2 regions of the Metabacillus sp. cB07 genome follow, and region 2 is predicted to be linked to the other one. Evidence: riboswitches for the same ligand, from Rfam matches in the RefSeq annotation. Region 2 holds a riboswitch; the other holds the start of a gene.
What was found. Region 2 has a riboswitch for S-adenosylmethionine ahead of metK (methionine adenosyltransferase). Riboswitches for the same ligand answer to the same signal wherever they lie in the genome.

Region 1 (4,428 bases), 1.9 Mb from region 2:
GTCATCCGGGTCGCTCTTGTCAAAGAAGGGCATGGCTCCTCCTCTTTCTTCCATGTAATCGCAGATCACTTGTGCATCTTCATCCAATGCCTCATGTTTGAACGGAAGGAGAGAAACGTTAAGGGTGCCATCTTCTTTCACATCAACAACTCGTCCTATTACAAGTTCGCCAAGACGCGGCTCTCTTTTGCGCTGGGAGGAGTGGATGAATCCTTTGTAGCCTTCTTCAGTTATGATGAAAGTTCCTGCAATGATGATTCGGTAGACTCTTCCTGTAACGGCCTGATTGTTCCGGACTCCTTCAGCCGGGACGATGTTTTCCTGCATGACATCTTCCGTTGCAAGCTTTGTGAAAAATCTTCCGTTTTTCGTCACTTTCAGGGAACAGTAGAGTTTGTCGCCTTCTTTTGGCCATACACTGACGTAAGCCGGGAGAATATCGTTGTCGACAAGTGCATCTTTTGAAAGGCCAATGTCGACGAATGCCCCCATGTCTTCCCTGACACTGACTACTTCCACCCATCCGAACCGGTCTTCTGATATCGTCGGCTTTTTCATCGTTGCCGCTAGGCGGTCTTCATGGTCAACAATCAGATACACTTCAACCTCGTCCAATTCTTCAATCGGTTCAGTGATTTCCGTTTTGTGAAGCAGCACTCGGTCTTCTCCATCTGTTAAATAATATCCGTAATCTACTTTTTCATCTATTTTAAGCGTCATAAACGTTCCGGGATTCATTTGTTCGTTCCTTCCTTTGCAGCTGAACTGCCGTTAGTTGTTATATCATGTACATTCTACTATAATCTAAGGATAATACAAACTTTTGGGAGGATTCTTATGGCCAAGGACAGTTCGTTTGATATTGTGTCGAAGGTGGATATGCCTGAGGTAACAAATGCCATCACGATGACGATGAAAGAGATCGGTACACGCTATGATTTTAAAGGAAGCAAAAGCAGCATTACGCTTGAAAAAGAGGAGCTTGTTTTAGTTTCTGATGATGAGTTTAAAATGGATCAGCTGAAGGATGTTTTCATTTCAAAACTGATCAAGCGCAACGTGGCGACGCGCAATATTGACTATGGAAAAATTGAAGGCGCATCAGGCGGGACCATCCGCCAGCGTGCAAAGCTTGTCCAGGGTATTGATAAGGACAATGCGAAAAAGATTAACGCGATCATAAAAAATGCAGGACTTAAAGTGAAAACACAGGTTCAGGATGATCAAGTCCGTGTTACCGGCAAAAGCAAAGACGACCTGCAGCAGGTGATTGCAGCTGTCCGCGGTGCGGATCTGCCGATCGATGTTCAGTTCATTAATTTCAGATAAACGCTTGGACCCAGCAGTTTTTCCTGCTGGGTCTTTTTTTATCCGGACTGGGATAAGAATTCCTCATCAATTCAGAAAACTTTTACTTTTCGCACTTGAATCTCCCGAAAAAAACATGTAAATTAGATATAATATCATTTAGCCAATTTCATATTTTTGATTCTTATCTAGAGAAGCTGAGGGACTGGCCCGTCGAAGCTTCAGCAACCTGGCGCAATCCAAGGTGCTAATTCCAGCGATGCATCCATCGGACGATAAGAAGAAGCCGCGCATACTCAAAAGTCTTCTTCTTGGAAGGCTTTTTTCTTTTTTCCATTATCAGCTGTATTTTAGGAGGTTTATAGCTTTGGCACTTTTAACTGACTTGCAGACAAAAATTCTGATCGGGGACGGAGCAATGGGCACCTTGCTTTATTCCCACGGTGTGGACCGGTGTTTTGAAGAACTGAACCTGTCAAAACCGGATGACATTCTGAATGTTCATAAGGCGTATCTTGATGCCGGCGCTGATGTCATTCAGACAAATACGTACGGGGCCAATTATATCAAGCTGTCCAGATACGGGCTTGAAGATGAGGTGCGCGCCATTAACCGCAAGGCTGTGCAAATTGCAAAGCAAGCTGCGGAAGGCACCTCAGCTTATGTTCTCGGCACAATCGGCGGGGTCCGTGCTTTTAAAAAGGGGGCTTATTCGCCAGAAGACCTGCGGCGAAATTTCAGGGAGCAGCTTTATCTTCTGCTGAACGAAGAACCGGACGGCCTCCTGCTTGAAACGTATTATGATCTTGAAGAAATGAAGACGGTTCTCGAGATTGCAAGAAAAGAAACTGACTTGCCGATCATAACGAACATTTCCCTCCATGAAATCGGCGTTCTCCAGGACGGCACTCCTCTTTCTGACGGTCTGTCCCAGCTTGAGGAACTCGGGGCGAATGTTGTCGGGCTGAACTGCAGGCTTGGGCCGTATCATATGCTCTCATCTCTGGAGGAAGTTCCTCTTCCAGAAAAGGCCTTCCTGTCCGTTTATCCAAACAGCAGCCTCCCGACCATTGAGGAAGGCAGACTTGTTTACGGATCCGGTGAAAAATACTTCGCTGAAAGCGCACTTGCTTTTAGAAACCAGGGTGCGAGATTAATAGGAGGCTGCTGCGGAACGACTCCTGATCATATCAGGGCAATGGCTTCTGCTCTTAAAGGACTGCCTCCGGTGACTGAAAAGAAGGTGAAAGCAAGGAAAGAAGAAATCTCTATTGCCTCAGCTGCAGAGAGAAAGTATCCTCCGCTGCAGGATATTGTCAAAGAAAAACGCTCCATCATTGTAGAGCTTGACCCGCCGAAGAAGCTCGGGATTGATAAATTTTTGAAAGGAGCAAAGGCCCTGCAGGAGGCTGGAATCGATGCCTTAACACTTGCGGATAATTCCCTTGCTTCACCAAGAATCAGCAATGCAGCCATGGGATCCATTGTCCAGCAGACTCACGGGATTCGCTCACTGATTCATATCACCTGCAGAGACCGCAACTTAATCGGACTGCAGTCACATTTAATGGGGCTCCACACTCTTGGCTTAACAGATGTTTTAGCCATAACAGGAGATCCGTCCAAAATCGGGGATTTCCCGGGGGCAACTTCTGTTTATGACCTTTCTTCCTTTGATTTGATCAGTCTGATTAAGCAATTTAATGACGGGCTTTCTTACTCAGGAAAACCGCTTGGCGAAAAGACGAACTTCTCTGTAGCCGCCGCCTTTAACCCAAATGTAAAGTATCTTGATAAAGCCGTTAAAAGGCTCGAGAAAAAAATCGCGTGCGGGGCTGATTATTTTATCTCCCAGCCGATCTATTCCGAAAAACAGCTGATTGATGTCTATGAAGAAACAAAACACTTAACTGTACCCGTCTATATCGGCATTATGCCGCTCACAAGCAGCCGGAATGCTGAATTTATTCATAATGAGATACCTGGCATCACCCTCTCTGACAGCATCCGTGAAAAAATGGCCAATGCCGGAGATGATAAGGAAAAATCCTATCAGGAGGGTCTGGCCATTGCCAAAAACCTGATTGATGCTGCGTTTGATCTGTTCAACGGCATTTACTTGATCACACCGTTTTTGAATTATGAACTGACAGTGGAACTAACGAATTATATCCATAAAAAAGAGTCTGAGGCCACCGAAAGGAAGATTACGCATGTCTGATATAAGAAAACAGCTTGAGAAAAAAATCCTCGTTCTTGACGGGGCGATGGGCACCATGATTCAGGACGCCAATCTTTCTGCAGATGACTTCGGCGGAGAACCTTATGAAGGGTGCAACGAATATTTGACTATAACTGCACCTGAGGTCATTCAATCGATCCATGAAGCTTATCTTGAGGCAAAAGCAGATATTATTGAGACAAATACGTTCGGGGCTACGAAAATCGTCCTGGATGAATACGATCTTGGACACCTTGCCTTTGAACTGAATAAAAAAGCGGCTGAAATTGCGAAAAGAGCAGCTGAAAAATACTCAACACCCGAATGGCCCCGCTTTGTAGCAGGTTCAATGGGACCGACAACAAAAACGCTCTCTGTTACGGGAGGAGCCACATTTGACGAACTGATTGAGAACTATGAAGAACAGACACTGGGACTGCTTGCAGGCGGAGCCGATCTGCTTCTCCTTGAAACGAGCCAGGACCTGCTGAATGTAAAAGCCGGCTTTTTAGGCATCAAGCGTGCGTTTGAGAAGACCGGAAAAGAAATTCCCCTTATGGTATCAGGCACGATTGAGCCAATGGGCACGACTCTTGCCGGCCAGGACATTGAAGCTTTCTTTATTTCTCTTGAACATATGCAGCCTCTTTCTGTCGGCCTGAACTGTGCGACAGGACCTGAGTTTATGACAGACCATATCAGGACGCTGTCTGGAATGGCTCATACAGCCGTCAGCTGTTACCCGAATGCCGGCCTTCCTGATGAGGAAGGAAAATACCATGAATCACCGCGTTCGCTTGCGCAGAAAGTGAAAGGTTTTGCAGAACAGGGCTGGCTCAATATTGTCGGCGGCTGCTGCGGAACCACACCTGCACATATCACGGCTATCGCAGATGCTG
Region 2 (4,428 bases):
GGAAAACATCCCCCTCAAATAATCAACGACTTCCGCTCCGTATAAGTGATACAGCGCGACAATCACTTCTGTATCTGTTTCCGTTTTTAATGAAGCTCCTTTTGAAAGCAAGTGTTTTCTAAGCTCCACGTAATTATAGATCTCTCCATTAAACACAATGTGGTAGCGGCCGTTTTGATAGGGCATGGGCTGATGACCTCCCTTTGCATCAATGATGCTCAGCCTTCTGAATGCAAAAATCACGTGCTCATCCTCAAACATTCCGCTGTCATCCGGACCCCTGTGCCGTATCATCCTGCCCGCATTTTTTATAAGCTCTCTGTACTCCGTTTTCTTTGATTGACTGTAATCAACAACACCTGCAAAACCGCACATTTTTTTCCCTCCAGCTTCTTGTCTGTCTGTGAAACGACAGAATCTGCCGGAAAGTTGCATAATTTTACAAAAAGACGGACTTTTTTAATTGACGGAAAGCCTTCAGGAGCTTCTTCACCATCTGGCTGGCACGAGTTGTTCCGTTTAGTGCCCTTCAAATGCTGCTCCTCCGACTGAAGGGCACAACCCATCCGTTTTTGTGACCTTCAGCTTCCTCTCCACCGACTGAAGGGCACAACCCATCCGCTTTTGTGACCTTCAGCTTCTTCTTCACCGACTGAAGGGCACGATCCATCCGCTTTTGTGACCTTCAGCTTCTTCTTCACCGACTGAAGGGCACGATCCATCCGCTTTTGTGACCTTCAGCTTCTTCTTCACTATGTGAAGGGCACAATCCATCCGCTTTTGTTACTTTCAGCTCCTTCTTCACTAGGTGAAGGGCACAATCCATCCGCTTTTGTGACCTTCAGCACCTTCTCCACCGACTGAAGGGCACTATCCATCCGCTTTTGTGACCTTCAGCACCTTCTCCACCGACTGAAGGGCACTATCCATCCGCTTTTGTGACCTTCTGCTTCTTCTTCACCGACTGAAGGGCACAATCCATCCGCTTTTGTGACCTTCAGCTTCTTCTTCACCGACTGAAGGGCACAACCCATCCGTTTTTGTGACCTTCTGCTTCTTCTTCACCGACTGAAGGGCACAATTTCCCGCCTTTTAAAAATCAATAAGACACTTTCTTTCCACAAAACAAAAAAAGATGAAACCGGCCAAAAGGCAGATTCCATCTTTTATCGATTTTATCGGTTTAACGCTTGCTCTTTAAGCACTTCAGCTTTGTCCGTTCTTTCCCATGGAAGGTCAAGATCGTTGCGGCCGAAGTGACCGTAAGCAGCCGTTTGTTTGTAAATTGGACGGCGAAGGTTCAGCATGTTGATGATGCCTGCTGGACGAAGGTCGAAGTTCTCGCGGACAACGTCTACCAGCACATCTTCTTTTACTTTACCTGTTTCAAATGTGTCAATTGCAATAGAAACCGGCTGTGCAACACCGATGGCGTAAGCAAGCTGAACTTCACACTTGTCAGCAAGGCCTGCAGCTACAATGTTTTTGGCAACGTAGCGCGCTGCATATGCTGCTGAGCGGTCAACTTTTGTAGGATCCTTGCCTGAGAATGCGCCGCCTCCGTGGCGAGCGTAGCCTCCATAAGTGTCAACGATGATTTTGCGGCCAGTCAGACCAGCATCGCCTTGAGGTCCGCCGATAACAAAGCGTCCAGTCGGATTGATGAAATACTTTGTATCTTCATCAATTAATTCCTTCGGAACAACCGGGTTAATGACATGCTCTTTTACATTGCGCTGAATTTGCTCAAGTGAGATCTCAGGATGATGCTGAGTTGAAATGACAATTGTGTCAATGCGCACAGGCTTGTCATTTTCATCGTATTCAACCGTTACCTGAGTTTTTCCATCCGGACGAAGGTAAGGAAGAATGTCTTCTTTACGCACTTCAGTCAGGCGGCGGGAAAGCTTGTGAGCCAGTGAAATTGGAAGAGGCATAAGCTCTTTCGTTTCATTGTTCGCATATCCGAACATAAGACCCTGGTCACCTGCACCAATTGCATCGATTTGCTCGTCAGTCATTTTTCCTTCGCGGGCTTCAAGCGCCTGGTCAACACCCATGGCGATGTCAGCTGATTGCTCGTCGATGGAAGTAAGTACTGCACAAGTTTCAGCATCGAAACCGTATTTTGCACGAGTGTAGCCAATTTCCTTAACTGTTTCACGGACAATTTTAGGAATGTCTACATAAGTAGAAGTTGTGATTTCACCGGCAACAAGCACAAGACCTGTTGTTACAGATGTTTCGCAGGCTACACGGGCATTTGCATCTTTTTCAAGAATTGCATCGAGAATCGAATCAGAGATCTGGTCGCAGATTTTATCAGGATGACCTTCAGTTACTGACTCTGAAGTAAACAGACGACGTTGTTTAGTCATTAAAGTTTTCCTCCTCAAAAGGTAGATGATACGGAACTCATTCCCTTTCATATTTTGACCATTCGGCAAAATATTTCAGTTGGCATGTTTTAGGAGAATCCACGAGTACATTCAGGCAAAATATCATTAAAAATAAAAAATCCTTTCCCGCGAGGAAAGGTTATTTACTGAATTCGCAGCCTTTCGCTCTTATCGATCAAGGGCTTTCGCCTTGCATCAGGTTAGCACCTTTGCTTTTCAAATTCACTCAGGGCATTCTGATCTGAAATGAATTTTTCCGGTAAAGCAGGTTGCTGGGTTTCACAGGGCCTGTCCCTCCACCAGCTCGGGATAAGAGAATCCGTTCAAGGTCATATGATAGCGCACTTTTCATGCAGGTGTCAACAAAAAATGACAAGGTTTTTATGTTCCTTTTTTTTACTCTCTCTTCTTCTTTTCCACCAAAAGATGCGTACGAAACACTTCTATTATATATGTATCATTTTCATGGAAAACAAAGCTTAATTTGTTCCATTTTGTAATTTTGCACGTAGAATAAGTTAAATAGTATAGACTATTTATTTTAATGTGTTATACTAATTAACAAGAGCAGGATGAAACTATAGATAAAAATCCGAAATATAGGTAAAGGATGGGTATGGGATGAATTCAATCGAAATCACAAACGAGCTTGAAGTATTACTTAATGGGGAAAATGCATTTCATAACTTATCGGTTCCAGTTCTTGTTGAGAAGGTTCTGGAGCGAAAAGAAGGCGTTTTAACATCAACGGGAGCCGTACGTGCGACTACAGGCACATATACAGGCCGTTCACCTAAGGATAAATTCATTGTAAACGAAAAATCCACAGAAGACAAAATTGAATGGGGATCTGTGAACCAGCCATTTTCTGAAGCGGCATTTGAAAAGCTGTACTTAAAAGTTCTCTCATACTTAAAAGACCGCAATGAACTATTTGTTTTTAAAGGATTTGCAGGCGCTGATACGAAATACCGGCTTCCGATTCAGGTTGTAAACGAGTTTGCATGGCACAACTTGTTTGCCCAGCAGCTTTTTATCCAGCCAGGAAGTCCAGATGAGCTTGTTCAGCATACAAATCCATTTACAATCGTTTCTGCACCGAATTTCAAAGCAGACCCTGCTGTTGACGGAACAAATTCCGAAACATTCATTATTGTCTCTTTTGAAAAAAGAACGATTTTAATTGGCGGTACGGAATATGCAGGCGAAATGAAGAAATCGATTTTTTCTGTTATGAACTACCTTCTGCCTGAGAGCGGCATTCTGCCGATGCACTGCTCGGCTAACGTTGGCCAGGAGGGAGATGTCGCCCTTTTCTTCGGACTTTCAGGAACAGGAAAGACAACGCTTTCTGCTGACCCGAAACGAAAACTGATCGGCGATGACGAGCACGGCTGGTCAAATGCGGGTGTTTTTAATATCGAGGGAGGCTGTTATGCCAAGTGCATCAACCTCACAAGAGAAAAAGAACCGCAAATCTTTGATGCGATCCGATTTGGATCTGTTTTGGAAAATGTGGTCCTAGATGACGATACAAGAGCGGCCGATTATGATGATACATTCTTCACTGAAAATACAAGAGCAGCTTACCCGCTTGAAGCAATGGACAATATTGTGATGCCGAGCATTGCCGGACATCCTCATACAATCGTCTTTTTGACAGCTGATGCATTCGGAGTTCTGCCGCCAATCAGCAAACTGACGAAAGAACAGGCAATGTACCATTTCCTTAGCGGCTATACAAGCAAGCTTGCCGGAACAGAGCGCGGCATTACATCACCGCAGGCTACGTTCTCAACATGCTTTGGCTCGCCATTCCTTCCGCTTCCGGCTACCGTTTATGCGGAAATGCTCGGACGCAAAATCGATGAGCACGGTGCCAATGTGTTCCTTGTAAACACGGGATGGACCGGCGGTGAGTACGGTACAGGGCAGCGTATGAAGCTTAAATATACGCGTGCAATGGTACAGTCTGCCCTTGAAGGAGAGCTTGACAGCGTTGAGACAGTAACCGATGCAAACTTCGGCC

Region 1: another riboswitch for S-adenosylmethionine. It lies ahead of JOJ89_RS04800 (bifunctional homocysteine S-methyltransferase/methylenetetrahydrofolate reductase); the one in region 2 lies ahead of metK (methionine adenosyltransferase).

What each region holds. Positions count from the first base shown of each region.
Region 1 covers NZ_CP069296.1:962,603-967,030, reverse strand. The annotation lists gene JOJ89_RS04810 (CvfB family protein) at 1-738, opposite strand, end outside; gene JOJ89_RS04805 (YajQ family cyclic di-GMP-binding protein) at 838-1,329, shown strand; SAM riboswitch class I at 1,490-1,590, shown strand; gene JOJ89_RS04800 (bifunctional homocysteine S-methyltransferase/methylenetetrahydrofolate reductase) at 1,676-3,529, shown strand; gene metH (methionine synthase) at 3,522-4,428, shown strand, end outside.
Region 2 covers NZ_CP069296.1:3,216,020-3,220,447, forward strand. The annotation lists gene asnB (asparagine synthase (glutamine-hydrolyzing)) at 1-375, opposite strand, end outside; gene metK (methionine adenosyltransferase) at 1,176-2,378, opposite strand; SAM riboswitch class I at 2,565-2,715, opposite strand; gene pckA (phosphoenolpyruvate carboxykinase (ATP)) at 3,021-4,428, shown strand, end outside.